Alloacidobacterium dinghuense: one gene and its partner. The protein of the gene in region 2 binds, or shares a complex with, the protein of the main gene of each other region. Links are inferred from orthologs where the notes say so. Each region holds a gene or a part of one and is shown on either strand. Other genes may lie near its edges. The genes, in order: xseA and xseB.

Region 1 (15,353 bases), 1.0 Mb from region 2 along the record:
AAGAAACGTGACGGCGAAGAACTTACACTCGCAGAGATCCAGTTCCTCGTGCGCGGAGCGGCCACGGAAAGCATTCCCGAAGAACAGCTGGCCGCTTGGCTGATGGCAGCATTTCTGCGCGGTCTTAGCCTCGCAGAGGTCGATGCATTGACGACGTCGATGAGGCTTTCCGGAGTTGTCTTTGATCCTGCTCCGCTCAGGCGCTTTGCCGTTGACAAACATTCAACCGGAGGCGTGGGAGATAAGACATCGTTTCTGATTGCTCCGATTGCAGCCGCTGCCGGGCTCGTGGTTCCCATGATCAGCGGACGGGCTCTGGGCCACACCGGCGGCACGTTGGACAAACTCGAAAGCATTCCTGGCTACCGGACTCACTTGAGCCTTGCGGAAATGGCGGAAGTGCTCGCGAAATGCGGCGCGAGCATTGTTGGCCAAACCAATCAGCTTGTTCCAGCCGACCGAGTTCTCTACAGTTTGCGCGATCGCACAGCTACGGTAGAGAATCCGTATCTCATTTGCGCATCGATCATGAGCAAGAAACTTGCCGCCGGCCTGAACGGCCTAGTCCTTGACGTAAAGACCGGCACAGGAGCTTTCCTACGGAACAAGCAAGATGCTCTTTTTCTTGCAGCCCTGATGGTGGAGATCGGAGAACGCGCTGGTACACGCACGGCGGCATTGCTCACGAATATGAATCAGCCGCTGGGACGCTTTGCCGGCAACTGGATCGAAATACAAGAGTCGCTCGACTTGTTAGCCGATAAGCGGCATCCCCTGAACGAAGACCTGCGGGAGCTCTCCCTAGTACTAGCGGGATGGATGATTTTCCTCGGCGGAGCCAGCGACAGTGCGGAAATGGGGCGCGACCGTGCCGAGCAGATTCTAACCTCGGGCGAGGCACTCAAGATCTTCACGCAGATGGTAGAGGCGCAGGGTGGCGACACGGCAATCTTCGACCAGCCTGAGAAATTCCATAATCCTCACGCGCGCATGGATTTTGTAGCCGACCGATCAGGCTATCTGGCACATGTCGATTGCACGCTGGTGGGCTGGGCAGTCCAGCGACTTGGAGCAGGGCGCGAGCGTGCAGGAGAGCCCGTCTCGGCGCACGCAGGACTGGAGATGCATGTCAAGCTGGGCGATAAGGTCGAGGCTGGCAAGCCGCTGTGTACGCTGTTTGCAGACTATGATGGGCGGTTCGCTGAACCGGAGATACTGTTGCGGCTAGCACTGATGGTTGCCGATGAGCCCCCCCCCACTGAGCCACTCATCCAGGACACGATTACGGTTGAAAACAAAAAACAGTACCTCGAAAACGCCTATCGCCCATAGGATGAAGAGAATAGGAGAACGATTTGGGGCGATTTACCGGAATTCTGGGCCTGCTTACCATGCTGGGCCTGGCATGGATTTTCTCTACCAATCGGCGGGCTATCCGCTGGCGTACGGTCATTTGGGGCTTAGGACTACAGATTTGCTTCGCGTTCATCGTCCTTGACTTCTCGTGGGGCCAAAAGGTCCTTGCGGTTGCCGGTGATGCCGTTACCCGACTATTGTCGTATGCCTTTGTGGGTTCGACGTTCGACTTTGGCGAATTAGGCAAACAGCACTCCACTTTTGGCAGTATCTTCGCGTTTCAGGTGTTGCCAACGATCATCTTTATTTCTGCTTTCTTCGCGGTCCTCTATCACCTCGGCATCATGCAGTTGCTGATTCGGCTCTTTGCCCGACTCATGCAACTCACTTTGCGCGTAAGCGGCGCGGAGAGCCTGAATGTGGCTGCCAGTATCTTTATGGGGCAGACAGAGGCGCCTCTGACCATTCGGCCATTTCTGCCGGACGCGACGCAATCCGAGCTGATGACGATTATGACTAGCGGCATGGCGCACGTTTCCGGCGGCATCATGGCAGCCTACATTTTGTACGGTATTGAGGCACAGCACTTGCTGGCTGCGGTCATCATGACAGCTCCGGGAACGATTCTCATTTCGAAAATGCTTGTGCCGGAGACTGAGACACCTGCGACGGAAGGCATTGTCCACATGCCCAAAGATGCTGAGCACAAGGAGGAGAATCTGCTGGGAGCAATCGCGCGTGGGACCATTGACGGAGGCCGTCTCGCCTTTAATGTCGCCATCATGCTCATTTCGTTTCTGGCCCTGATTGCCCTGGTGAATGGAATTCTTGGCGGGATACACAACTGGCTCAGCCCACACCATATCCCTTTTCCGTCCAAGCTCGATATGATTCTTGGCGTGCTCTTTGCGCCTATAGCGTGGGTCATTGGTGTCCCGTGGCACGATGTGCGAATCGTAGGCAATTTGCTTGGAACGCGCATGGTGCTGAATGAAGTAGTGGCCTATTCCCTCCTGGGAACACAGAAGGCGATGATGGACTTTCGCTCCTTCACGATTGCAACCTTTGCGCTTTGCGGCTTCGCCAACTTGAGTTCGATCGGCATTCAAATCGGAGGCATCGGTGCGCTCGCTCCGAATCGCCGGAATGATCTGGCACGGCTGGGATTGCGCGCCATGCTGGCGGGGACGATGGCAAATCTGATGTCCGCCTCGATTGTTGGCATCCTGATGCGATAAAACATATAGATAGACGTGAGCAACAACATCTCTTTGTTTGAACAAGCCACAGCGGCTGTCGCCCACATTCAAGCCCAGACGCCCCTGATCCCCACGGTAGGCATCGTCCTCGGGTCGGGGCTCGGGGCCTTCGCCGACAAGATCTCGGACTCGATCGCTATCCCCTTTGCTGAAATTCCGCATTTTCCGAAGTCCACTGTTCCCGGTCACAGCGGTCGGCTCGTCATCGGTACTCTTGATGGTGTCCCCGTTGCTGTAATGCAGGGGCGCGTGCATGCGTATGAAGGCTATTCGCCGCACGAGGTCACGTTTCCCGTTCGGGTGCTTGGTCTGCTCGGCATCAAGACATTGATCGTGACGAACGCCGCCGGCGGTATTCGGCCCGGGTTAAAACAGGGCGAGTTGGTGCTGATTTCCGATCACATCAACTTTACCGATCGCAATCCAGTCATCGGAGAGAACGATGAGCGCTTCGGGCCACGATTCTTCGATATGACCGAAGCTTACTCGAATCGCCTGCGCAAACTGGCGGCGAAAACCGCCGAACAGTCGAGGTTCTCTCTTGCGGAGGGCGTGTATCTCTGCGTGCTTGGCCCCAGCTTTGAGACACCGGCAGAGATTCGCGCATTTCACGCGCTGGGCGCAGATCTCGTTGGCATGTCGACGGTGCAGGAAGTGATCGCGGCGCGGCAAATGGGGATTGAGGTGCTCGGCATATCCTGCGTAACCAATCTTGCTGCCGGTATCCAGACTGAGCCACTGAGCCACGAAGAAGTTATGGAAACAGGACGCCGCGTATCGGCGAAGTTCACGCAGTTGCTCACGGCGCTGATACCTGCCATACAAGGGAAGACCGGCGGCACATGAACGGAACAAACAACGGCCCAGTTGTTATTGGCATAGCAGGATGTTCAGGCTCCGGGAAAACGTCCCTGGCGCAAGAATTGGCGCGCGAGTTGGAAGGCACTCACTTTCATCTGGATCACTACTATCACGATTTAAGCCATCTTTCTTATGAAGAGCGATGTAAGCAAAACTTCGACCATCCCGACGCACTTCAGTCCGATCTGCTTATTTCGCAAATCGGCGAACTTGCATCGGGGCACAGCATCGCGCTTCCGCAATATGACTTCTCAGCTTACACGCGCATTCCAGGAGCTTCTGTAACCATCTATGAGCCGCATTTCCTGCTCGTGGACGGAATTCTCGCACTTCACTACGAGGGCTTGCGGCGCCTCTATCATCTCGGCGTTTACGTCGATACTCCGGACGAGATTTGTTATCAGCGGCGCCTCGCACGAGATGTGCGGGAGCGCGGACGAACTCAGGAATCCGTGGCAAAACACTATGCCGAGACGGTGCGACCGATGGCAGAGGAGTTTGTCAGGCCCTCTGCTCAATATGCCGACCTGATTGTCGACGGGACGTCCTCATTCGACTGGTCGGTAGAACAGGTTTTGAGCGTGCTGCGAAAAAAGCAGCTTCTCGCAGCACATGACATGTTTGTGAAGGATGGATTTGCCGGTCACCCATAAATGGAGACCGATTACTCGTAGTGGGCCTCAGGTACGGGTTTTGCACTCTCAAGCCAACGCTGAGTAGATGATGTCTCGCAGCATGCTCGCGCCTGCGGCGAGGCGTTCAGAGGTAAACTGCTTCGCTTCCGGAGTACCGGCGCCATCGAATCCATGCGTCTTATCGAGCTGGTATACACGCTCGACAAGTGTGCTTGAATGCCGCAGATATGACCTGTAGTTATCGAACTCGTCGTCGACCGGATGTATCGCCGTCAGCAGCGGCTTGACGTCCGATTCCTTGATGTTGGCTCCGAGATAGACGCCTTCAAATTGCCAATGGATCTTGTGGTCGGTGGTGTATCCATTGGGATTGTCTTTGTTCACCCATCCGTTGTAATTCACCGTGGTATGAAGCGGCTGCGAACCGTCTCCAACATAATGACCAAGCCAACCCGCATAAAACAAAATGGCTGCTTCGACCGGTTTCGTGTCCTCGTGTTTGGCGCTGAGATCGCGATACTCTCGCATCGCGGACTTAAGCCGCTCCCACACTTCGTTTGTGATGTATGGTTGAAAACCGATGCGTTCCGGACGAAGATCACGCGCCTGTGCCTGATGCGTGAGACTGGCTGCGTAGGCGGAAGCGATAAAATCGTAGCGGCGGTGCGGCAGCGGCTGAATCACATCCGCCAGTTCCATGTCGATGAAGTGCTCTGGAGCCTGCGCGGCATTCAGTTCAGGCTCGGCAGGTGAGCGCCAGCGGTCGGGCTCCGGTCCCAGGTACTCTATCTCGTCGATCGCGGCTTGCGTATGCATGAAAGCGGGCATATCGGCAGGCAGGCTCTCTGCGGCTAGTTTGTTGATCATGCTATGCCCTACGTTGCCCCAACCAAAGGAAGGCGGCACGACGACCAAAGGCAGAAGGACACTAACAGCAACGTGACGCAAAATTCGAGCGGCATTGATTCTCTCAATGCGAATATAAACGTCGGTCAGATGACATAAAGGACAGTCTCAACACGCGCATTTATCATCGAAGAAATGCTCTTCCGCAAAGAGAAACTGAAACAGGAACACAAAGTCATGCTGCAGGCAGAACGCGCTGCTGGAGCGCTGCTGCCTGAATACCACCGCGCCACTCCTGAGTGCCCTCATCCTGAACGCTGGAGCATGTACGACTCGATGACTGCCGAGGCGGAGGTTCTGGAATTTCTCCGGACTCTGATCACTACGGTGAAACCAGAATTGGTCGTCGAAACGGGAGCTTTCCTGGGGGTCAGCACGCTGTGGATCGCTGAAGGGCTGAAGCGCAATGGCTTCGGCAAAATCACCAGCTGTGAGTTGGATCCTGTCGTCTTTGCTAAGGCTCAGGAAAAGGTTGCAGCTTCCGGCCTTTCTGAATGGGTTGAATTGCGGAACGAATCGAGCTTGGAGATGAAGATTGATGGCCGGATTGACATCCTCTTCAGCGACAGCGACATGCCGATCCGCGAACCCGAAGTGAGACGTTTTCTGCCACAGGTCAACCCGCAGGGACTCATCTTGCTGCATGATGCGAGTTCGCACCTTAAAGTGGTTCGAGAAGCCGCACTGCGGTTGGAGGCAGAGGGACTACTGTCCGTCGTACTGCTGCCAACTCCGCGGGGTCTGGTGATCGCGCAAAAACGGCAAGGACGGAGATAATCCAGAATTTCTTCGCCTTAGATTCGCCATTCCGACCAACAGAAATTAACACAAATCGCCTGTAATGACGCGGGTTTTGTTGATATTCTGAAATGGCTATGCCTACGAAACAGGAACTTCTTACCAACCCTATCCAGCACATCGATATCAAGCAGCACAATGTCGTGGCGCTGGTAGATGCCATGGAACACATGGCTTATAGCTCCCGTGATCTCCACCGGGCAGCTTCGATTTATGAGCGGATGCTTCGCGATAAGGATTGCGGCGTCATCCTCTGCCTCGCCGGCTCGCTGATCAGCGCAGGCTTGAAGCAGATTTTCATCGATCTGGTACGCAACAACATGGTCGACGCCGTGGTTTCCACCGGCGCGAACATCGTCGATCAGGATTTCTTTGAAGGTCTCGGCTATAAGCACTGGATTGCCGACGACATCCTCAAGCAGGGCACGGAAGACGGGATGCTCCGAGAGCTGATGATCGACCGCATCTATGACACGCTGATCGACGAAGAAGAGCTGCGCATTTGCGACGCGACCACAGAGAAGATCGCCGATTCGCTCGATCCCCGCGCTCATAGCTCGCGTGAATTTATCCGCGCGATGGGTGCCTACCTCGAAGCCAACGGCAAGACTCCGGCAAAGGGTGGCGTGGATTCCATCGTCTACGCGGCTTACCAGAAAGATGTGCCGATCTTCTGCCCTGCGTTCAGCGATTGTTCTGCCGGATTCGGCCTTGTAGCGCATCAGCACAAGCGTCAGGACAAGCCGAAGGTTGCGATCGACTCCGCGAAGGACTTTTACGAGATCACGCAGCTGAAAATCGCGAACCCGACTACGGGTCTGCTGATGATCGGCGGCGGTGTGCCGAAGAACTTTGCGCAGGACATTGTGGTTGCTGCGGACATCCTCGGTACCGAAGCGCCGATGCACAAGTATGCCATCCAGATCACGGTCGCTGACGTTCGCGATGGCGCCCTTTCTTCAAGCACGCTTAAGGAAGCCAGTTCCTGGGGTAAGGTGGACACCACCTTCGAACAGATGGTTTACAGTGAAGCAACTTTGGCTTTGCCGTTGATCACGGGTTACGCTTATCACAAGAAAGCGCAGGAAGCGCGGCCCGAGCGGCGCTGGGCGCGCTTGTTAGAACCGGTCACAGCCTGATTTCAATCTAACTTGGAAAAAGCCGCGAGATGCTCGCGGCTTTTCCTTCGCGGGAAGATCGGCCTCCCTGCTCAACTATCCACTTGCGGGATAAGATTTGATTCACTCTCCGACGGAGTTTTCTGCCACGTTGTTCGTGTTCTCATCCATCGGTAGTCTTTATCTGATTTGCTTTCTCTGGTTCCGCTCATTATGCCGCGCCGCCATTCGCTCCTACCAGTCAAGTGTCGAACAAACACGTACCTCGAATCTTATTCCCTTTGAGCGTGTCTAAAGCTGCACGTCCAGAAAATGCACTGAGCGGTTAAAGAGGCCTATCTATTCAAAAATGATGGTGTTCTTCATCGAAGAGTAACGCGCGTGCATTTTCCGCGGCGCTCTCGTCTAAAGTCCCTGCCTCTGCGTCAGCTCGAAGTTTTGCGACGGAAAGCCAATTGTCTTTGTGGGGATGTTCAGACACCCAAGGTGGAAGATCCATACAAAGATAACGGCTAAGCGCCTCGGCATAGCCTTCATAAAGTTGCCGCATCTGACGCAGTCGTACGGATGAGTGAGCATCACGGCAGAGTCGCACGCCGGACTGGCACATCTGGTCATATACCTGCCCAAACTGCTTCTCCGTCAACCGGTCCGGCATGTCTTTGACCGGTTCCAGCGAGAAAACCTGAGCCAGATCAACAAGCGCATGCCGCGCCATAGCAAATGTAAGCTGTGCCTGTCGCGCTGGCCGCTCCTGCACTCCGGATATCAGCAAAGCACAGGTATCGAGGATAGCAGTAAGCGCGCCAATCCAGCTCTGATGCGTATGTTGGGAACGAAAATAGCAAAGCAGAGGATAGGAAATATGACTCTCGAGCAACTCAGCGGACCAGCGCTCCCACTCTTCCAGTAAAACGACCAACGCGGCATTTCCACCATCGAAGGCATGCCGGTGCAGAAGCTCGACCGCGGTCGGCGGGGAGCCGGCACGAGCATCAAGCAGAGCAATACTGACCTCACGCCGCGAAAATGCCGCATACAGGACCGGGAAATAACCGATCACCATCGCGACAAATCCCAATCCCATTCCCGCTTCGAGAATCACGAAATCTCGGATGAGGTACTGGCGCGGCACCACATCTCCCAGGCCGAGTGTGAAGAGCGTGGTCCCGCTGACATAGATGTCGGAGCGCAAACCAACAGTGCGGCCAAGTGGATCGGCAAATGGTGAACCGAACCCGTAATAGATGAGCGCAAAACCCAGGACCAGAGCACTGGCCCACACAACGATCAGCAATACGAGCGAAAGCGGACCGTAGAAGCTCAGCATGGTCTCGCGCTTGCGTTCGTTCTTAATCTTATTAGCGAACCCTGACCAGGGCGCCCAAGTGAAGATGTAAAAGACTCCCGTGATACGAAACCTGCCCGTTGCCCGCCTCGGCAGAATCACAGTCTGAAACGCATCAAGCAACGCCAGGACCAAACACGCAATACCGGCAATCAGGCTCAAAATCTGCACGTGCTTCTCACTTTCTCGTGCGCTTAGAAGAGCAGGAATTATGGGTCCGCGTCAACGATGAGCGAGGCTGTTCTAAACTGGCAACATGAATGACTTTGGCCGCATGCTTGTGGGCCTTGGGCTGCTATTTCTCGTTGTTGGCAGCTTGATTCTTCTACTGGGCAAGACCGGCATCCCCTTGGGCAGATTGCCCGGAGATATCACGTATCGTGGCAAAAATACGTCCTTCTATTTCCCCTTGGCCAGTTCCATTCTGATCAGCATTTTGCTTTCGATTGTCTTCTACCTCATTTCGCGCTTTCGGCGATAAACTAAGCTTTTGTGAATCACACAGCATCAGAATCCGATCCGCAGCTCGGCTTTATCTTTGAAGCACCAAAGACGGAAACGCGACGCATCTGGAACGTCGCAGAGCTCGTTAGCGAAGTGCGCACTCACATCGAGCGCGCTTATGCAGATCTTTGGGTGGAAGGAGAAATCTCCAACCTACGCCCGGCGCCGTCGGGGCATGTCTACTTCACCTTGAAAGACGGCGATGCGCAACTGCCGGCTGTTCTTTTCCGAAAACAGTCTTCGCTTCTCCGCTTCCGTCCGGAAGATGGTTTGCACGTAATGGTCCGCGGTAAGATCTCGGTCTATGAACAGCGTGGGCAAATGCAGATTGTTGCCGAATTCATGGAGCCGGTCGGTGCAGGCTCCCTCCAGATCGCCTTTGAGCAACTAAAAGCGGGGCTGCAGCAGCAGGGCCTTTTCGAACAGGAGCGCAAGAAGCCGCTACCGGCGTTTCCCAGGTGCGTCGGAATCATTACTTCTCCGACGGGCGCCGTCATTCGCGATTTTTTGAACGTAGCCGGCCGCCGACATGCAGCGTTGGATATTTTGCTTTATCCGGCTTTAGTGCAGGGGGAAACTTCTGCCGCAGAAGTCGCTGCTGGCATTACCTTTTTCAACCGCAAGCGCAACGTCGATGTAATCGTGATCGCCCGTGGCGGCGGATCGCTAGAAGACCTTGCACCGTTTAATTCCGAACTTCTCGCACGCTCCATCGCCGAGTCCGAAGTGCCGGTTGTCTCGGCCATCGGCCATGAGACGGATTTCACGATCGCAGATTTCGTCGCCGACCTGCGTGCTCCCACTCCGTCCGCGGCAGCTGAGATTATCACCGGCGCGCTACACAAAGTGGAGGAGCACGTCGAGCAATTATCGCTTCGACTTGATCGTGCCTGCCGCTATCGCCTGATGCAGGCGCGTGACAGCTTCGCCCGGCTCGATGTGAATACGTCATTTGCCCGCCTGCGCGAGGGTTTTGCGCGTCGTCAGCAACGCGTGGATGAATTACGGTTTCGCATAGAAGTAGGGTGGAATCTGCTAAACCGCATGTTCTCGGAACAATTGCATCTGCTCACAGCGCGTCTCCGACGGCAAGACGTTACACATCGTTTGCAGTTTTTGCGCGAACGGCTGACGACTCTCGATAGCCGCCTTGCGCTGTCGCAGCAGAACCTGGTTCGCAATTTATCGATCCGGCAACAAAATCTGGCACGGCAGCTGCATGCTTTGTCACCACTTGCCGTTTTGAATCGTGGTTATGCGCTCGTGTTCGATGAGGCGGGAACACTGATCAAGAGCGCGTCTAGTCTGACGCCGAACCAACGACTCGTAACACGCCTGGCTCAAGGAAGTGTTGAGAGTCGCGTAATAGAAATCACTCCTGAAGGCACTTCGTAACTTATGAGAAAACTTTTCGGCACTGATGGCATTCGCGGCGTAGCCGGTCAATCGCCACTCGATCCCAAAACCATTTACGCGGTTGGGCTGGCACTCGCGCACCAAGTAAGAGCAAGCAATAGTCATCCGCGCCTGCTCCTTGGCATGGACACGCGCGAATCGAGCAGCTGGATTGCAGCCGCGCTCAGCGCTGGCATCGTCAGCGGGGGGGCTAAGGTCGAGAGCGCCGGCATCATCACCACTCCGGCTGTTGCGTATCTTGCGCGAACGCATGGCTTCGATGCAGGAGTCGTGATCTCGGCGTCTCACAATCCCTGGCAGGACAACGGCATCAAAGTCTTCGGCGGGAACGGTTATAAGCTTCCCGATGAAATAGAACTGCGCATCGAAGAAGAAATATTTCGCCAGTTGGAAAATGTAGCTGCTCCTGACATTTCCTCTCTGACTGCGCCAACAGTCAATCCTCGCTTTCGCGCGGACTACGAAGATTTTCTGCGAGAGGCCGTTCCTGATCTCAGCCTCGACGGTTTACGTCTAGTCCTCGACTGTGCGAATGGAGCGGCATCAGCAATAGCGCCGGAACTGTTTGCTCAGCTTGGCGGAAGAATCGATCTCACGCACATCTCGCCGACTGGCCGCAACATCAATGCGACTTGTGGCGCCCTTCATCCGGAAGTTGTCGCTGCCGAAACGAAATCACTCCGCGCAGACTTGGGTGTGACCTTCGATGGCGATGCCGATCGCGCCCTGTTTGCCGATGCCCACGGCAATGTCGTAAATGGAGATGCCGTGCTTCTTCTCGCCGCGCGCGATCTCTTGGCGCGCAAGCTTCTCAAGCGGGGACTGGTTGTAGCTACAACCATGTCGAACATGGGCCTCGAAGCAGCACTGCGTAGCGATGGCATTCTGATGCTGCGTGCTCCCGTAGGTGACAAGTACGTGCTGGAGCGCATGCAGCAGGAAGACGCTTCACTTGGTGGCGAGCAGTCCGGCCATATTCTCTTCCCGCACCTTGCGACTACAGGCGATGGGCTTCTGACCGCGCTCGTCGTGCTCGACATTATTCGCCGTGCCCGAAAACCGCTGCATGAACTCATTGCGGATCTGAAAGTCTTTCCGCAGGTCATCGTCAATGTCCGCGTGAAAGAGAAAAAGCCGCTGGAGGAAATTGCAACCGTCAGAAGCACAATTCGTGAGGCAGAAACAGAGCTTGCAGAAAATGGACGCGTCGTCGTGCGCTATTCCGGAACGGAAGCACTGGCTCGTGTCATGATCGAAGCTGAATCTGAAGAAGCAATGCGGCATCATGCCGACCGCATCGCCGGTGCGATCCGCGAAGCGCTCGGCGCATAACTCTCTCAGCAGGGACCTGAAGGCACCGGCGCTATTTCAGGTCTCGCCAATTTGGTCCCAGTCCGCAATCAGCAACGATGGGCACCTTCAATTCAACGACGTGCTCCATCTCGTGCTTAACCATAGCCTGCACCTGATCCGCTTCGTCTTCAGGCACATCGAAGAGCAATTCATCATGGACCTGTAAAGTCATCACAGTACTCAATTTCTCTTCAGCGAATCGACGATCGATCCGGATCATCGCCAGCTTAATCAAATCCGCTGCTGTTCCCTGCAGTGGGGTGTTGACAGCGGTGCGTTCTGCAAATCCGCGGAGATTGGCATTGCGGCTTTGAATATCCGGGATGGGCCGCACGCGTCCAAAGATTGTCTTCACCCGCTGGTCACGCCGAACTTCCTCGAGCAAATGATCAATGTAAGCGCGCACTCCCTGATAGCGTGCAAAGTAAGTGTCGATATAGAGTCTCGCCTCGTGCTGATCGATGCCAAGTTGCTGTGCTAATCCAAATGGTGAGATTCCATAAACAATGCCAAAGTTCACGGCTTTGGCTCGATTGCGGGTCTCCTTGCTCATCTTGTCTACGGGAACACCAAAGACCTCGGAAGCAGTCAACGTGTGGATGTCTTGTCCGGTCTGATAGGCGCGAACGAGCAAAGGATCGTCGGAGAAATGCGCCATCAGTCGTAGTTCAATCTGCGAATAATCCGCCGAGAAGAGAACCCGGCCCGGCGCTGCGATGAATGCAGCTCGAATCTCGCGCCCTAGCTCAGTACGTATCGGGATGTTCTGCAGATTGGGATTCGTCGATGATAACCTCCCCGTGGCTGTACCCACTTGATTGAACGTCGTATGTACGCGACCTTCACTATCTGCCAGCAGAGGCAGCGAATGCACATAGTTCGACTTCAACTTGGCGAGCTGCCTGTATTCAAGAACCAGTCGCGGCACCTCATTGTGATCGGCAAGTTCTTCGAGCACATCTTGCGCAGTGGAAACTACCTTACCTTTGCCGTACTTGAGCGGCTTGGGCAGGTTCATTTTGTTAAAGAGCACATCACCGAGTTGCTTTGGTGAGTTGATATTGAAGCGATGTCCAGAGCGCTGGTAGATCTCCTCGCCGACCCGATGGATTTCCGTCGAAAGCCGTTCTCCCATCCGTTGTAGAACACCAGAGTCGATGCGGACGCCCGCTTCCTCCATGCGCAGCAAAATGGGGACCAGCGGAAGGTCGATGGTTTCGTAGGCCTGACGCGTTTCCAATGCATCCGCTTCACTGCGCAAGACTGGAGTGAGTGTCTGCACCGCGTGCACTGCTTCGGTGAGTTCATTTTCTCCCGTTTCTCGTAAAGGATGATTGCTGAAACGCGCCGCAACATCACTCAACCGATGAGAGGCGTGGGTCGGATTGATGAGATACGAGTAGAGCATCAGGTCGTCAAGCGCATTCCTGAGTTGCACACCTTGATGCTCCAAGGCACGAAGAGCACCTTTCAGATCGTGCACACGCTTGGAAATAGACTCGTCTTCAAGAATCTGCTTGATGGCACTCAGCGGAGCCAGCAACGCCTGTTCGGTGTTGGCGGCCACAGCAATCCGCAATTCCTGTTTCCCTGAAGAAGTCGGCTCTGTTGTTTCGGCCAGATCAAGAAGCGACATGGTCTTGAATTTCGGCTCGTTCTCCTCAACGCTCTCTGCTTCCTTCTCGCTAACCTGCTCGGCTATCGTTTCCAATTCGGATGTTGGCAAAGCAAATGCGAAGCCGTTTTGGCGTGCTTGTGTAATGAAATTTTCAATCTCTTCCGTTGAAGGGTTGAGCACATGTTCGACCGGGTGCTCCACTTCAGCCGGAGCAAGCTCCTTCAGCAAAGTTGTGAATTCAAGCTCAGTGAAGAGTTGGCGGCAGGCGCTCACGTCGTTTGGCTGCGTTCGCATCGCATTCAGGTCGAGTTCAAGCGGCACTTCGCAATGGATCGTCACCAGTTCTTTGCTCAGTAGGATGTTGTCGCGGTTATTCTCCAGCGATTCGCGATAGGTCTTGCGCTTTACTTCAGATGCTCGATCGAGAGCTGCGTCCAGAGTGCCAAATTGCTGAATGATTTCAACAGAACCCTTGTCGCCGATGCCGGGTGCGCCGGGGATGTTGTCGATGGAGTCGCCGCGTAGGGCCATGACATCAATTACCTTTTCGGGTGGCACACCGAGCGTTTCTTCGACTTTGGCGCGGTCGAGAACCATGTTGTCTTTCACCGGGTTCAGGACTTTTACGTCGTCGTTTACCAGCTGCAGCATGTCCTTGTCATTCGAGACAACGTAGACTGGGTGGCCTTCTTCTGCGGCCTTCTTTGCTAACGTACCGATGACGTCATCCGCTTCGAATCCTTCGGCTTGCAGGATCGGAATGTGGAAGGCTTCGAGGGCGCGTCGGATGTAGGGGAGTTGCTGCTTCAGGTCCGGCGGCATTTCGGTGCGGTTGGCTTTGTAGCCCTCGTAGTCGATCTCGTCGAAGGTCTGCGTCTTGATGTTGAACTTGCGGATCTTGGTCATGGCGCGGGCCCGTTCGTCACGGAAGACCTGTCCGCTGATGTCGAAGACGGCGGCAAAGTACTCTGGCTGGAAGTCGCGGCGCAGCTTGTTGATCATGTTCACGAAGACGTAGGTGGCTGCTGTTGGCACGCCTTTGCGCGTGGACATGGGCCTCTGACGCTGCATCGCGTGGTAGGCACGGAAGATGAACGACATCGAATCGAGCAGGAAGACAGGCTTTTTATCGGAAGAAGACATCGAATTCGAGTCTAATTCTTTTCACTGCTGCGGCGCTGACGACAGGAACATGCAGTCGCCGTAGGAGAAGAAGCGATAGCCTGTTTCGACGGCGTGTTTGTAGGCGGCGAGAACGTGCTCGCGTCCGCCAAAGGCGCTCACCAGCATAAGCAGTGTCGATTGCGGAAGATGGAAGTTGGTCAGGAGTGCTTCGACGATGCGGAATTCGTATCCGGGCGAGATGAAGATGTTCGTAGCTCCAGAGTGTGGTTCGAGTCTGCCGTCCCGGGCGATGCTCGCGCAGTGTTCAAGCGTGCGGACTGTGGTTGTTCCTGCCGCAACGACTCGGCGGCGTTCGCGTTTCGCTGCGTTGATGGCTTCGGCGGTGGTTTCCGGAAGTGTGTAGCGCTCGGTGTGCAGATGAATGTCTTCGACCTTGTCGACGCGGACTGGCTGGAAGGTTCCTAGTCCTACGTGCAGTGTTACGTATGCGATTTGGACGCCTTTTTCTGCGATTTTTTGCAGAATTTCGGACGTAAAGTGCAGTCCTGCGGTCGGTGCGGCGACTGATCCCCGCGACTCGGCGTAGACGGTCTGGTAGCGGTCGCGGTCTGCGGTTTCGTCCTGGCGGTGGATGTAGGGCGGCAGGGGGATGTGGCCCAGATTCTCCACGACTCCATAGAAGTCAACGACCGGCTCGAAGCGGATCGTTCGTTCGCCGAATTCGCCGTGGGCGATGACTTCAGCGCAGAGGGCGTGATCGCCGAAGGTCAGCTTCTCTCCGGTCAGGACTTTGCGTCCAGGGCGCGCGAGAACTCTCCATTCCCATTCGCTGATCTGCTCGGTGAGCAGGACCTGGATGCGTCCGGTGGTTTTGTGGCCCTCTTGCGTGTGCAGTCCAGCGCGGTGTGCGAAGAGGCGCGCGGGAATGACCCGGCTGTTGTTCAGGACCAGCACGTCGCCTTCTCGGAGCATCTCCGGGAATTCGCGGAAGTGGTGGTCTTCGTAAGCTCCTGTCTTGCGGTCGAGCGTTAGCATGCGTGATGCTGCTCGGTCCCC
Region 2 (15,345 bases):
GGAATCGTGGCGGAACGCGCAGCGCGGGCGTTACGAAAAAATCAAAATGCATGAACGCGTGAATCAACGCCCACTGCCGATGGTAGATCTGGTCGACATGCGGCGGGAGTTTCAGGAGACAGGTCAGGAACAACTCTTTTCGCGGGCGTTGATTGAAGAAACAAAGGCCACGCTGGAGCGCGGAGAACAGGCAATTATTTTGCTGAATCGTCGAGGTTATTCCTATGTGGTTTTATGCCGGGCCTGCGGTGAAAAGCTGGAATGCGAGAACTGCGCCATCGCTCTGACCTATCACAAGACTGTTCCGAACGACGATCAGCATGCTCACGTGGGTCAGCGCCTGGAGTGTCACTACTGCGGCTACAAACGGACGGTGCCAAAGCTATGTCCCAAATGTGAGAGCGAGCACCTGTATTTTCTGGGTGCCGGCTCGCAGCAGGGCGAAGAACGGCTACAGGAGATTTTCCCGGGCGCGCGTATCGGAAGGATGGATCGCGACACGGTGCGCGGGCGACATGATCTGGAACGGCTGCTGATGCGCCTGCATTCGGGTGAGATCAATCTGCTGGTTGGCACTCAGATGATCGCTAAGGGTCACGATATTCACGGAGTGACGCTCGTGGGGGTTGTCGGTTGCGACCATGCGCTAGGACTGCCCGATTTTCGCGCCTCGGAGCGTGTCTTTCAGCTACTGACACAGGTATCAGGGCGCGCAGGCAGAGGTGAACTGCCCGGCAAGGTTATTGTTCAGACATACCACCCGGGCCACTACGCGATTGAGTGTGCCGCCAAGCACGATTTCCATGCTTTCGTTGAACGAGAGTTGAAGTACAGACGGTGGATGCACTATCCGCCCTTCGATGTGCTGGCAAATGTCCTCATTCAAAGTCAGCATTTGGAGGAAGCCGCCGGATGGGCTTCCTCTCTCGGGCGATGGTTTCAGCAGACGCAGTTGACTGGCGTACGTGTGCTTGGTCCAGCTACTGCGCCGATCTCCCGAATCAAGCGCATTTACCGCTTCCACCTGGTGATGAAAGCAGAAAAGCGCCAGGTTCTCGGAAACGGGCTGCGATCTGTGCTGGCACATGCCGAAGAAATTGGGATTCCGCGTCGAAGTTTGATTGTGGATGTGGACGCAATAAGCCTGATGTGAGGCTGCCTCGCTCCAGACAGGTTTTTGCAGCAAAAAGTCAGGAATCGAGAAGGTGCAGTTCCTTACCAGGCTTGAAGCGGACCGCCTTGCCTGGGGTTATGGTTACCTCCGCGCCCGTGCGTGGGTTGCGGCCAATGCCGGTTTTACGGGGACGTACATTAAAGACTCCGAAGCCCCGCAATTCGATGCGGTCGCCCTGAGCGAGAGCCTTTTTCAGGCTTTCGAAGACCGTATCCACCGCCGCTTCAGCTTTGTTGCGCGGCAGGCCTGTGCGTTCGATGACGTGATGGATAATGTCTTGTTTTATCAACGCGTTCACCTCTATTTCTTAGGCATTGCCGCCGGGATTCACGGCTACAGGGATACTAGAAAGCTTTTCCTGTGTTGTCAATGCGCTAAATGACTCATAAGATGCGCATTTTGAGTGGATTATTCAACTTTTTTTGATTTCGCGATACGCTTAAAGAGCATGGTGAGGAGTTGCATGTCAATTAAGAGCGACCGTTGGATTCGGGAACAGGCCACAAAACACCAGATGATCCATCCTTTTAGCGAAAAGCAAGTAAAGGAAGGGGTTATTTCGTACGGGTTGTCGTCCTACGGGTACGATTTGCGGGTTTCTGACGAATTTAAGATCTTTACAAACGTAAATAGCGCTATCATTGACCCCAAGGACTTTGACGAGCGGTCTTTTGTGACGGTGCAGGCCGAGTCAGTCATTATCCCCCCAAACTCATTTGCACTGGCGCGCTCTGTTGAGTATTTCAAGATTCCGCGTGATGTGTTGACTATCTGCGTAGGGAAGTCAACCTACGCGCGTTGCGGGATCATCGTAAACGTAACCCCATTTGAGCCAGAATGGGAGGGTTACGTGACCTTGGAGATTTCAAACACGACGCCTTTGCCGGCGCGTGTGTATGCCAACGAAGGGCTCTGCCAGATTCTGTTTTTCCAGTCCGATGAGGTGTGCGAGATCAGCTACGCTGATCGTCGCGGGAAGTATCAGAAGCAACAGGGAATTGTTTTACCGAAGTTGTGATGGAAGAGAAACGCATTTACGCGCAGCGCCTGCGAGTGGGCTTGTTTGCTGTGGAACCCATTCGTCGAGAAGGCCTGCGCAGCATACTTGAAGAAATTCGCGGCATTGAGCTTATCGATGCCGGTCTTGACGGTTTGTTGGTCGCAGAATCGCTGGATCTTGCCGTAATCAGCCTGATGGTCCGCTCCGAGATCCTCACAACCATCGAGCGCCTGAGAGCTGCTACGCCTTCGATTCGCATCATTGTGATGAGTGAAGACGGTGATGATGAGAGCGTGATCGCGGCGATTATGGCTGGCGCGAAGGGCTATTTGCTGGATACAGCCACGCCCGATGAAGTCTCCCGCGCGGTCGAACTCGTGGCTAGCGGCTCGATTTGGGCGCCAAGGAGAACGCTCTCGCTGTTGGTTGATCGAATGATCGATGGCGGGACCATCTCACCACGCTCTGCCCCACAATTCACCCACCGCGAATTGGAAGTCCTGCAATTGCTGGTTTCAGCTCGCTCTAACAGGGAAATCGCCGAAGCTTTAGGAATTGAGGTACGTACGGTTAAGTCATACGTAGGACGCATGATGCGGAAGGTTGGCGTGGGAAACCGGATTGCGCTCTCAATTCATGCCGCCAAGCATGCGCTGGGTGGCGGTCCTGGTCAAAACAGCTGATATTCGTTCGAATCGGCTACTTTCAACTCCCTAAATCCCCTTATTCAGGGCTTACTTAGGTCCATCCTACCTCTGTTATCTTGCGGGTCTGTCGGGAAAGCCGTAAAACCCTATTAGCAACAACGCAGATCTGGGGAACGGGGCTGGCCTGTGCAGATCAATGCACGGCCACCCCATTTTTTCTCTTCTTTATCTCCCCATCCCTGGTCATCTTGTCAATTTGTCAATCTTTGATCCACAGGCTCTTTCCCTGCCCTGAATTTTACGTCTACGTTGCCGTTGCAACTCAACCCTAGACGAGTGCCCTGCATCACAGTGTCTGAAGCGAAGAACGTGTTTCCCAGTTTCTTGACGCACACAGCATTCTGCTGAAGGATGAGAGTCGGCGTCGATTTGGCGAAAGATCAAATATCGACCGTAGGGAGAAAAAGAATCAACATGAAAAAGCTATTTGCGCTGTTGTGTGTTGCAGGAATGTCTTTACCGGCGCTTGCAGCCAGCGATAAGGCGGCTCTGGATACGCGTCTGGAGAATGCAAGGACCGTGATCGATGAGATCATGCAAACTCCGGACAAGGGAATTCCCGACTCGATTGTGAAGCAGGCAACCTGCATTGCCGTTGTGCCCAGCCTCAAGAAGGGCGCCTTCATTGTGGGCGGACAGTATGGGCAGGGCGTCGTCACCTGCCGAACAGGGCGTGGCTGGAGCGGTCCGGTGTTCATCCGTATGGCGGGCGGTTCATTTGGATTCCAAATCGGCGGCGAGGGGACAGATCTGGTGCTGGTTGCGGTGAACGACAAGGGCTTGCAGGATCTGTTGAAGAGCAAGTTCAAGATTGGTGGGGATGCTTCTGCAGCGGCTGGACCGGTGGGGCGTACTGCGCAGGCTTCGACCGACGTTACGCTGCATGCGGAATTGCTGACCTATTCGCGCACCAAGGGACTCTTTGCCGGCATCGATCTGGACGGGACTACTGTAAGCCAGAATACCGATGACACGACGACGTTCTACGGCGGGCCGCATGCCTTTGATCAAGTCCTGAAGGGAAATGTGCTGCCACCCGAAGACTCAAGGCCGTTTCTTCGCACGATTGCCAAATACTTCCATGAGTCACAACAGCAGTCAGGCGAATAGCCATCTTTGATTGCAAAATAGAAGAGGGGCCGCGCCAGCGGCTCCTTTTCTATTTCATCCCTGCTGCAGCCTTACGAATTCCTTTTGCATTTACACTGACAATTAATTTTCGTTCATGCAAGAGAGCCTTGAGTTCGCTGTCGTCTGGGGATTGGTCCGTCTGCTTCGCCTGTTGCCGGGCAACGTTGCGCGGGCTGTTGGAGTTGGCATTGGATTGCTGGCGTTCCGCATCGTACCCAGGCTACGGAGTGTCGGGCTCAGGAATCTGGAACTGGCATTCCCAGATTGGAATCACAAGCAGCGATATGACGTCTTGCGCAACCTTTATCGTCATCTGGGCTGGCTGCTGGCTGAATTCTGTCAGATGCCCCGGTACACACGTGAGAATTCGCGATCCTTTCTTCGATATGATGGGCTGGATCGCTATCTGGCTGCCCGCGATAAGGGCAAAGGCGTGCTCATCGTTACTGGCCACCTGGGCGCGTGGGAACTATCGAGCTTCTATCATTCGCTCATGGGCTATCCCATGAGCATGGTCATACGGCGTCTTGATAACGCTCGCGTGGATGGACTGGTGAATCACATTCGTTGCCTCCACGGGAATCGCGTGCTGCACAAGGATGACTTTGCTCGGGGATTGTTGGGGGCGATGCGTCAGGGCGAGACCGTTGGCATTCTGATGGATACAAATATGACTCCGCCACAGGGTGTCTTTGTGCCGTTCTTTGGGAAGCCTGCTTGCACGGCGTCAGGTCTTGCACGGGTGGCGTTGAAAACCGGAGCCGCGGTCCTGCCGGGATTTATGCTGTGGGAGAAGGCCGAGCAGAAATACGTGCTGCACTTTGGTGATGAGATTGTTTTTGACCGCACCGGTGATGACGAAGCGGACACCGTTACGAACACTGCCAAATGTACAGCGGCAATAGAAGCGTATGTGAGGCAGTATCCTGATCAGTGGCTGTGGGTTCACCGGCGATGGAAGACGCGCCCAGAGGGCGAGCCTCCAATCTATTGACCGCGGAAAAATTTCGGACGAGTTCATGCTTCAACTGAGGGAAATTGCAGCGTCGATTGGCGCGGATCTAGTGGGATCGAATGGTGTCGTGATCCGGCGCGTGACAAGTGCTTCGCTGGCTGATGCCGATTCGCTTGTCTTCGCTGAGGACGAGTTGACGTTACGCGAGGCACTCGAATCCAAAGCAGCAGCCGTGCTGGTAACGGAGGAGTTGTCAATACACGCAGGTGGCGCGAAGCCATTGCTGGTGATGCGACAGCCTCGTCTCGGATTTGCGAAGGCAGCGCGTTTATTGCGTTCTTCGCAGGAAAAGACCGGAGTGCATCCAACCGCTGTGATAGCCCCCACTGCTGTTCTCCATAACGATATTTTTGTTGGTCCGTATGCCGTTGTAGAGGATGATGCGGAAATTGGCGAAGGTTCGAGCATTGGTAGTGGTTCAGTTGTGGGCGCAGGGGTGCGCCTTGGGAAAAGTTGTCGGATATATCCGCGTGTGGTTCTGTATCCAGGGGTTACCCTGGGCGAGCGTGTGGTAGTCCACGCCGGCGCTGTACTGGGTGCGGATGGCTTCGGCTACGTGCGCGATGCCGCAACGGGTGAATACCTTCAGTTTCCACAGCAGGGAAAGCTCATCATTGAAGACGACGTTGAGATTGGCGCGAATACCACCATCGATCGCGGCGCACTTGAAGAAACGCGCATCGCATGCGGCGTGAAATTAGATAACCTGGTCCATGTCGGACATAATGTACGCGTTGGAAAGAACGTGGTGATCGCGGCGCAGACTGGCGTTTCGGGCAGCAGCGTCATTGGAGATGACGCCATCGTCGGCGGTCAGGTGGGGATTGCCGATCATGTTGAGATTGGCGATAAGGTCATTCTCGGAGCGCAGGCCGGAATCCCGTCACGCAAGAAGATTCGTGGCCCTGGGATTGTTTTCTGGGGTACACCAGCGCGGCCAATCAAGGACTATCTTAAAGAGCTAGCCGTGCTCGCCCGGCTGACTCGGTCGTCGAAGAAGAAGGAAGACTAGGATCTTGGCCATTGTCGTCATCGGCGGACACTCACGCAATATAGGCAGGACTTCGGCCGTTGCCACCTGATTGAACGATGATGTGGTGAGTTTTGCGCAGCAGCGCATAAGCCGCACGGCTCATAACAAGAAAGGAAATCTATGGGAATGGGAAGACGATGGGGCATCGGGCTTCTTCTGTTCCTCTTGTTGGTCATCGGCTCTCTTGCTGCATGGTTGCTTTATTGGAGAGGGAAGCGCGGCAGGGACATCGTCGATGCAGGGACAGTGCCGGTCCTTACTGTCACAAGTTCGGATTTTGCCAACGGCGGCATCGTTCCGCCGAGATTTACATGCGATGGAGGTAATCTATCGCCCCAACTGTCGATTTCTGGGCCGCCGGCGGCTACTAAGAGCCTGGCATGGATCGTCTATGATACCGATTCTCCAGTGATCTTCGTGCACTGGGTGGCCTTCAATCTCCCTGCAGAAATGCGCGATTTACCTGAAGGCGTCTCATCGCAAGCAGAAAGCCTACATGGTGCGGTGCAGGGAAAGAACGACTTTGACAAGATCGGCTATGGCGGCCCGTGTCCGCCGGGGAAGAAGCCTCATCACTACGTCTTCAATGTTTATGCGCTCGATACTCAGTTGCAACTCCACGAAGGTGCAACCCCAGAGGACGTAGTTCAAGCTGCAAAAGGCCACGTGCTGGCTGAAGGCAAGCTCGTAGGAGTGTATACACGCCGCCAATAGCGGCTTTCAAGGTTATTTCTGCGGTGGGAACGGCTCTGCTTTCATCGAACCGTCGCGTTGCTTCATGAGAATCTGCACTTTGCCTTCGGCTTGATCCAGATGCTCCTTGCAGACCGCGGAAAGACTCATGCCCTCCTCGAATAATCTGATCGATTCCTCGAGGGGAAGGTCACCGCGCTCCATCTGTTCCACAATCTTTTCCAGCCGCTTCAATGATTCTTCAAAGCTTGACAACGCTTGTTCCCTCGGTGATGTCCTGTTTTGTCACTGTGACGTTGGGGAGCACGGCAGCCAACACTTCGGCGGCAGACGTGTAGCGTCCGAAGGGTGCGCTGACCTGGACGCCCTGGACCATCGGTCGTGCCGTTTCCAGCATTTCCTGGGCGATACGAATACCCTCAGCGCGTGCAGTCTCGGGCGACGCTGCTGACTGCATCCGCAGCATGATGGTATCCGGTACGGCGACGCGCAGATCGTTCTTCATGAATTCAGCGTTGCGCAGACTGGTGAGCGGCCAAATGCCGGCAATGACCGGAATCCGGAAGCTCTCGATACGTTTGAGAAATGCTTCGAGGACCCGCAGGTCGAAGACGGGCTGCGTAATTGCGTATTCCGCGCCAGCCTCCACTTTGTAAGCGAACCTCCGGACTTCGTTATCAATATCCGGCACGCCGGGATTGGCGGCACAAGCGATGGTAAAGCCGGTGGATGCACCGATAGGGTTGCCACCGATGTCGAGTCCGTGATTCAGCCGGTTCACTATGTTTACTAGCCCGATCGCATCCACATCGAAAACTGCGGTTGCGTCGGGATAATTGCCAAGCTTCGGCGGATCGCCAGTCAGGCACAGGATATTTCTCAGACCGATCGATGATGCGCCCAGCAGATCGCTTTGAATGCTAAGCACATTCCGGTCGCGGCAGGTGTAGTGCAGGATCGTCTCGATGCCGGTCTTCTGCTGAATCTGAATGCAAAGACTTTGCGCGCTCATGCGTGCTGAGGCACGCGGAGAATCCGGCACGTTAATAACGTCGATGCCAAGGCCGGCGAGCAGACTGGCTCCGGCAAGCTCTTTGGAGCAGTCAATGCCCTTTGGCGGAACAATCTCAACCATCGCCACGAATTTGCCGTCGCGAATGAGTCGTCCGAGGCTTGAGCGTTCGTCGATCGGTGGTGGAGGCGTTTCTGTCACGATGGGCGCGCGCGCGGTATGTCCTGCGCTGCTTTTCTGCGCCTCCACAGCGCGTGTCGCAGACTTCATCGCGCGAATGTGATTCGGTGTGGTGCCACAACAACCGCCAATAATCTGTACGCCCGACTTCAAGAACTTTCGCGTGAAGCTTGCCATGTACTCTGGCGAACAGAGATAGATATTGCGCCCGTCTACAGCGCGAGGCATGCCCGCGTTCGGCATCACGGCAAGGGGAAGGTCGCTTGCGCCAGCCATGCATTCAATCGCAGTCAGAACCGTCGCCGGTCCTGTGCTGCAGTTCACGCCGATGGCGTCTGCGCCCCAGGACGCCAGCTTGGCTGCCGCGACTTCTGGAGTAGCGCCATCAAGGCAATGCGCCTCTTCATCGACGGTGACGAGAGCCATCACGGGCAGATCAGGCGCGATTTCGCGCGCCGCAAGAAGAGCTTGCTCGGCCTCGTTCAATGCGGGCATGGTCTCGATCACCAGCAGGTCTACGCCAACACCTGGACCGCCAGCAATAAGGCCCTGAATCTGCTCGGCAAATGCAGCGCGAGCTTCTTCAAGGGATGTCTTGCCCAGAGGTTCAAGATGAATGCCCAGCGGACCGACAGAACCAGCGACCCAGGCCATGCCAGCCTGTTTGTCTTTCAGTTGGTTAACTGCTTGCCGCGCGATGCGTGCTCCAGCCTGATTGATCTTTGCGACCTGGTCCTGCAGCCCATAGCGAACCAGCCGGAATTGGTTTGCGCCAAAAGTATTGGTCTCAATGACCTCGGCGCCGGTTTGCAGGTACTCTTCGTGAATGGAACGAACCAGTTCAGGTTGCGATAGATTGAGTTCGTCGTAGCACCGGTTAATAAATACACCGCGAGCATAGAGCATTGTGCCCATAGCGCCGTCAAATATGACAGTGCGGTTGCCAAACAGGTTGTGAAGACGGTTTGTCATTGGCCTTCTAGTCATGCTAAGGCACTTGCGTCGAGAGCGCCAGCGGGGAATCAGTTGCGATACGCTGAATCATGTTGACGTGACAGACTACAGTACGTCTGCTTTGTTATACTTGGCTTTCCCACGAACTCCGTAGAAGGATCGGTTGAGGTCTCAGGATTTGAAGAGAAGAAGTCTGCTCTCAGTTGTTGGATTAATGTGCTCCGTATCGTTTTTGACCGCTTGCGGCAAAAACTTTTACTTTGCCGGCCGTAGCCTTCCACCCAGCGGAGTTCTCAACCGCGTTATCGTAGCTGTCCAGAATCCCAGCGCTCTAGCCAAAGGCTCCCTGTTGTTCGACGACGCGTTGTATGACATTCGTCACGCCTTCAACAACGTAAATCAGACGTTTTCGATCAGCGGATTCTCAGGCGCTCTTCCGGTCACCATCCAGAACATGCCCGAGCAGCAGGTAGGCGCGGTGTTTTCCATTGGTGACGGGAGCCTCACAACGGTGAGCTATGCCTCGGAGAAGGTGCAGTCGACGACAGCAGCCGGCAACCTGAATGGAGTCTCGCAAAGCATCTTCATCTCACGTGATCTGAACTACATTTACGCAGCTTCGCAATCTGCGCATTCGCTTACTGTGGTGGATCACGGCGCAACTTATACGCTGAATGTTCCCGGTGTCTATCGCGTTTCCATGAACCCGGGAAATACGGTGGCGCTGGCTTTTGTGCAGAATACCGATGATGTATATAGCATCGTCCATCTCAATTCGGACCAGCAGCAACAGGCGATCAACAATCCCCACTGGAATCCGGGTCTGACGAATCCGCAACTGCAAAACACGCAGCCAGCTCAGGACTGCGAGCCGCAGAATCTTCCGGTCTACTGCGTGTTTCCGGTGAGTTCTGCAGCCAATGCGGGCACGATCACGAATCCATCCTCTACACCGACGGCAACGTTCGATCGTCCTGTCAAGGCGGTGTTTTCATCTGATGGTTCCACCGCATATGTTCTGAACTGCGGGCCGGAGTGTGGTGGCACGGCTTCCGGCATTACGACCCTGCCGATTACGGGGGCCTCGCTGAATCCCTCGGGAATTGGAGCCAGCGGCATTGCGCTGGTAGCCGCAAGCAACATCGCAGTCCCGGGCGGAGCGACCAACGGTCTGTTTAGCGGCAGCACCTTTTATGTAGCGGGTCAGCAACTGCAGAGCGATGGTCTGCTGGCCGGCAATCTTTCGATTGTGAACACGACCACCGGACAGGTGACTGGTCAATATTCAATCAGCGACGGTACCCACAACAAGATGGCCCTGGCTGATAATGACACCCTTTGGATCGGTTCGTATCAGTGCCAGTCCGGTGAACGCTACAAGCTGAGCCAATCCACCGCACCGGGAACTCCCTTTGGCTGCATTACGATGTTCAACACCTCGAACAACTCAGTCTTGGTGGAGTCGTTCAAGGGCGACGGCACTGGCATTGCCGCTGTGACCGGCCTGAACAAGGTCTATACGGCGGAGGGTGGTCAGGTCTACATCTACAACACGCCGGACGGTTCGGCCCGCGACAACACGAACGTGACGGTTACGGGAACAGCGTACGACGTGGCCTACATGGATGCCGCCAGCGACGGCGATAACACCACTTACTAAGGCATCATCCAGACTAACGAGGCGCGAAGATTACATCGCGCCTTTTGTTTGCTGCTTTTTCAACTCCATATAGAAAGCTTGCTCCCGATCGACCACATAGCTTTTGTAGCCTTGAGGATCGATGAACGGGTTAGCCCCGGCTTTGCCAATGCGCGCAAATTTTCCAGTCATTCCATAGTAGCCACCGTGCGCCCCTAGAAAAACATCACACGGCAACGAATTTAGAACACGGAATGTGCGCTCGTAGTCCTGCGCAATCTGTGGATACGCTGCGTTGTTCACAAGTTTGTATCCGGGATTGACATTTGGACTACCGACGATGACTACGTTATAGGTCTTGCCTCCATCGGCGACCTTGAGCGTCCATGTTGTGCAGCCTTTGGTATGGCCTGGTGTCAAATGTGCAACGAGCGCAACGTCCCCTAAGCGCACTTCATCACCATCGTGCAGAGTGCGATCGACCTTTGCAGGCGGATAGAACATGTCCCTTGATTTGCCGTATTGAAAATCACTTCGACCGCCGTCTTCGATCTCAGGAACGTCAGCGTCCATCACCATGTATTTCGCGCCTGTTAGTTGCTTGATAAGCGCGCTTCCCGCGCAATGATCGATATGCGCGTGGCTAATCAGCAGGATCTTGATATCGCTGAAACGAAACCCCAGATCTTCGACGCTCTTCTTAATCTGCGGTACTGAAGTTGTGAGGTTGCTATTGATCAAGATGTGGCCTTGCGGGGTAGTGATTAGGAACACGGCCAGGTCCTTGCTACCGACGTAATAAACGTTGCCAATCACACGATGCGGTGGAAATGAATCGGTCCAGTCGGGTTTGGTCTGCGCAAACAGATTGCCTGCAAGGAAAAAGGCGAGAGCAAACAAGCGAATAAGCATAGCCAACAGCATTACATTGGCTACCGTGCTGTCGCTATCGTCCGCTTCCAGAAACTAATGACGTTTTGTGTACCTGCTGCAAATCAGTGATACAAAAGCTTGAGGGGAAAATGTGAGCGTTCGAAATGAACGCGCTCTGTCTTATAAATGCCAGAAAACTCACTCGCCGATATTCTTGCGATTGCTGCGCATCGCGACGACGTAGAACAGACCTGCGGCGGCACGCTGCTCAAGATGAAAGCTCTAGGTTGGCGAACGGCGATCCTTGATTTGACACAGGGCGAAGCAGGAACGCGCGGTTCAGCCGCAGAACGCGCGGCTGAAGCGGCCGCTGCAGCGCGCATTCTCGGCGTGAGCTGGCGGCAGGCGCTGGATGTTCCAGACGGCCGAGTTGAGAACATCTATGAAAACCGGGTCAAGATAGTTCGCATTCTGCGCGAAGTTCGCCCACGGGTCGTGATTCTGCCCTATTGGACAGGACGGCATCCAGATCATTACACGACATCGACTTTGGGTTACGAAGCTTGCTTTCTTGCAGGGTTGGCTAAGCTCGATACGGGAGCACCGCCTCATCGCCCATTCAAAATCCTTTACGCCAGCCTCTACGCTGACGTGCGGCCCACTTTCGTTGTAGATATAACCCCATACATCCAGCAACGGCATCTGGCTCTGATGGCATACAAATCGCAATACCAGGATCAAATGGCTGGCAGTGGGCTCTTTGTTCCTGAAGAAGAGATCCGCGAACGCACCTTTTCGGAAGCGCGACACTATGGTTTACTAGGCGGGGTGCGTTATGCAGAGCCATTTGTACAGAAGGAAGTTGGGTTGATCGACGATCTCCTTCACATTCCTGTGCAATCAATGTGATTGAGACCCTATGCCTATTCGCCGGACATAGCTGCAAATAACTCACAAGACTGTCAACCATGACAATTTACTCTGGCCTTATCAGAGATAAGGCACTAGTATGCCGGGAGAAAGGCGTAGCACCCAGATGGGTACGTCTTTCGTTATAAAAGGCTTCTCAGTCGCTCTCGCAACCGTAGTCAAAGTGAAGCGAGCGCTGAGAGTTCAAGGCGCTCTTTCGTTCTTCGGTGTCCGCACTTGTTCGAGCCACGAGCAAGCGGATTTTGCTGCAAGTCATGTGTGCAGAGAGAAGGGAGATATGGGCACAGCAAGCGGTCAATCGGCGTCAACTCAGGAACGTCCTGTCGAAAAGATAACAACGGTTGGAATCCCAACGGCCGAAGGTACCGCTGAAGGTCGCCGACTCCTTGAAACGCATGGAAAGCTGCTCTGGCGGCGCTGGGGGCCGTATGTCAGCGAGCGATCTTGGGGGACTGTGCGCGAAGACTACAGTCCGAACGGAGCCGCTTGGGACTTCCTGTCTCATGACGCGGCACGGAGCAAGGCTTACCGTTGGGGCGAAGACGGCATGGCCGCGATCTGCGACCGCTATCAGTTGCTGGTGTTCGGGCTTGCATTGTGGAATGGCAAAGATCCGATTCTAAAGGAGCGGGTCTTCGGACTGACGCCGAGTGAAGGCAATCATGGCGAAGATGTAAAGGACTATTACTTCTATCTCGACAGCACGCCGACGCATTCGTACATGAAGTATCTGTACAAGTACCCTCAGGCACGCTATCCGTTTGAGTGGCTGCTGGATGAGAACCGCAGGCGCGGGGGGCAGGGATTCGAGTTCGAGCTTCTGGATACCGGCATTTTCGAAGAGAACCGTTACTTCGACGTGTTCGTGGAATACGGCAAGGCGTCTGCCGAGGACATGTGCGTGCGGATTGAGGCGATAAACCGCGGACCGGATTCCGCTCCATTGCATATCCTTCCGCAACTTTGGTTTCGCAATATCTGGGGATGGTCTGATCGTCGCGGCGCAACGCCGGTGATCAGTGACGGGCCCACAGCAGAGGGAACGATTAGCCTCCTTGCCGATGACGCCAAGGCTGAGCGACTCAAGAATCTGCCCTTTGATTATGAGCTCGGCAAGCGCTACTTGTATGCGCAGGCGGATGGCAAAGCACTCTTTACCGACAACGAGACGAATGCACAGCGGCTATTTGGGATTCCGAGCGCGTACCGCTACTTCAAGGATGCATTTCACAGTGCGGTCGTAAACGGCGAGCAGGATGCGGTGAATCCAAACCGCTCGGGAACGAAAGCCTGCCTGCATTACGAATATCTGGTTCCGGCGGGCGGCTCGGTAGTTTTGCGGCTGCGGCTCACGCCGGAGATGCTGAATTCCCCACTAGAGGACGTGGATAAGATCATCAATCAGCGGCGCGCAGAGGCCGATGAGTTTTATGCGGTAATTCACCCACCGAAGGCAACCGAAGATGAAAAGCGTGTTCAGCGGCAGGCTTTTGCAGGGTTGCTCTGGTCGAAACAGATTTATCTGTTCGATGTGAATGAGTGGTTTGACGGCGATAACCCGAAGTATCCGCCGCCGGGTTCGCGGCAGTTGATTCGAAACAAGCACTGGAGACACCTCAACTCCATGCGCGTCCTGTCAATGCCGGACAAGTGGGAATATCCGTGGTTTGCGGCCTGGGACCTCGCTTTTCATACGGTGCCGTTTGCGCTGATTGATCCGGAGTTCGCGAAAGAGCAGCTCTTTCTCATGTTGTTTGAACAATTCCAGCACCCGAGCGGGCAGATTCCGGCTTACGAATGGGAGTTTTCTGACCTGAATCCTCCGGTGCATGCCTGGGCTGTGTGGCGCGTGTACAACATGGACAAAACACGTGCTGGAAAAGGTGATCGGGAGTTTCTGGAGAAGTGTTTTCATAAGCTGCTGATCAACTTTGCATGGTGGGTTAACAAGGTGGACAGCGCGGGGAACAACGTCTTTGAAGGCGGTTTCCTGGGGCTGGACAACATCACGGTCATCGATCGCAGTGAGAAGCTGCCGGGTGGTGCGGTGCTCGAGCAATCGGACGCTACGGGTTGGATGGGGATGTTCTGCCTCAACCTGATGCGCATTGCGCTGGAACTGGCGAAAGAGAACAAAGCATACGAGAGCCTTGCGCTGAAGTTTTTCGAGCACTACATCTACATTGGTGCCGCCATGAAGAATATGGGCGGACGAAAGTATTCGCTCTGGGATGAAGACGACGGATTCTTTTACGATGTGCTCCGCTTCCCTGATGGCAGCTTCAACAAGTTCCGCGTCCGCTCACTGGTTGGGATCGTTCCGCTTTACGCTGCGGAAACACTGAAGCTCGACGATATTGAGACCTTTCAAGAATTCAAAACTAACTTCCTGTGGTTTGTGAAGAATCGCAAGCAGCTGACTGATAGCTGTTGCCATTACATTGAGCGAAAAAGACAATACGAACTCACAATTGTGGATGAAGGTCAGATGCGGCGTATGTTGATTCGTCTTCTCGGATCTGAGGAATTTCTCTCCAACTATGGCGTTCGCAGCTTGTCGAAATACCACGGTGAGCATCCCTTTGTTTTTGGAAACAGCGAAGTGCACTACGATCCCGCGGAGTCGAACAATAAGATCAAAGGCGGCAATTCAAACTGGCGCGGCCCGATCTGGTTTCCAACTACTTTTCTGATCATTGAGTCGCTGCGGACGCTTGGCGCGGGCTACGGCGACGACTTCAAGCTTGCGATTCCGGGCGATCCGCGCGGGGAACAGAACCTGCTTGAGATCGCAGGCGAGATCGCCAACCGCATGATTTCCATCTTTACTCGTGGCGCGGACGGAAGAAGACCTGTTTACGGCGGGACAGCGAAGTTCCAAGAAGATCCATATTGGAAAGACCTGATCCTGTTTTATGAGTTCTATCACGGCGATAACGGAGCGGGGCTGGGAGCGTCACACCAGACTGGTTGGAGCGCTCTGGTGGCGGCTCTGATCGAGGAC

The links.
Region 1: the proteins of xseB (region 2) and xseA are in contact, whole or in part, in a cryo-EM structure (PDB 8TXR), measured with the Escherichia coli proteins. The link is inferred for Alloacidobacterium dinghuense from one-to-one orthologs.

Annotation. Positions count from the first base shown.
Region 1 is NZ_CP060394.1:1,179,479-1,194,831, reverse strand. Bases 8,104-10,976 are described here. They hold xseA (exodeoxyribonuclease VII large subunit), read left to right. Parts: upstream 8,104-8,773; coding sequence 8,774-10,180; downstream 10,181-10,976. Other genes in these bases: glmM (phosphoglucosamine mutase), read left to right, coding at 10,184-10,976; H7849_RS04780 (DUF2905 domain-containing protein), read left to right, coding at 8,538-8,762; H7849_RS04785 (potassium channel family protein), read right to left, coding at 8,104-8,452. Outside these bases: H7849_RS04820 (thymidine phosphorylase), read left to right, coding at 1-1,332; H7849_RS04815 (NupC/NupG family nucleoside CNT transporter), read left to right, coding at 1,356-2,594; H7849_RS04810 (purine-nucleoside phosphorylase), read left to right, coding at 2,610-3,461; udk (uridine kinase), read left to right, coding at 3,458-4,129; H7849_RS04800 (phospholipase C/P1 nuclease family protein), read right to left, coding at 4,178-4,978; H7849_RS04795 (O-methyltransferase), read left to right, coding at 5,153-5,794; H7849_RS04790 (1,9-bis(guanidino)-5-aza-nonane synthase), read left to right, coding at 5,893-6,954; more of H7849_RS04785, read right to left, coding at 7,277-8,103; more of glmM, read left to right, coding at 10,977-11,533; polA (DNA polymerase I), read right to left, coding at 11,565-14,315; tRNA preQ1(34) S-adenosylmethionine ribosyltransferase-isomerase QueA, read right to left, coding at 14,337-15,353. UniProt on the Escherichia coli protein: Bidirectionally degrades single-stranded DNA into large acid-insoluble oligonucleotides, which are then degraded further into small acid-soluble oligonucleotides.
Region 2 is NZ_CP060394.1:2,186,626-2,201,970, reverse strand. Bases 5,373-8,237 are described here. They hold xseB (exodeoxyribonuclease VII small subunit), read right to left. Parts: upstream 6,958-8,237; coding sequence 6,787-6,957; downstream 5,373-6,786. Other genes in these bases: H7849_RS08850 (bifunctional homocysteine S-methyltransferase/methylenetetrahydrofolate reductase), read right to left, coding at 6,995-8,237; H7849_RS08860 (YbhB/YbcL family Raf kinase inhibitor-like protein), read left to right, coding at 6,187-6,774; lpxD (UDP-3-O-(3-hydroxymyristoyl)glucosamine N-acyltransferase), read left to right, coding at 5,373-6,039. Also shown: replication restart helicase PriA, read left to right, coding at 1-1,153; H7849_RS08890 (HU family DNA-binding protein), read right to left, coding at 1,191-1,463; dcd (dCTP deaminase), read left to right, coding at 1,638-2,192; H7849_RS08880 (LuxR C-terminal-related transcriptional regulator), read left to right, coding at 2,192-2,857; H7849_RS08875 (lipid-binding SYLF domain-containing protein), read left to right, coding at 3,296-3,991; H7849_RS08870 (lysophospholipid acyltransferase family protein), read left to right, coding at 4,107-5,006; more of lpxD, read left to right, coding at 5,032-5,372; more of H7849_RS08850, read right to left, coding at 8,238-8,917; H7849_RS08845 (hypothetical protein), read left to right, coding at 9,078-10,559; bla (subclass B3 metallo-beta-lactamase), read right to left, coding at 10,590-11,456; bacillithiol biosynthesis deacetylase BshB1, read left to right, coding at 11,598-12,320; H7849_RS08830 (MGH1-like glycoside hydrolase domain-containing protein), read left to right, coding at 12,619-15,345. UniProt on the Escherichia coli protein: Bidirectionally degrades single-stranded DNA into large acid-insoluble oligonucleotides, which are then degraded further into small acid-soluble oligonucleotides.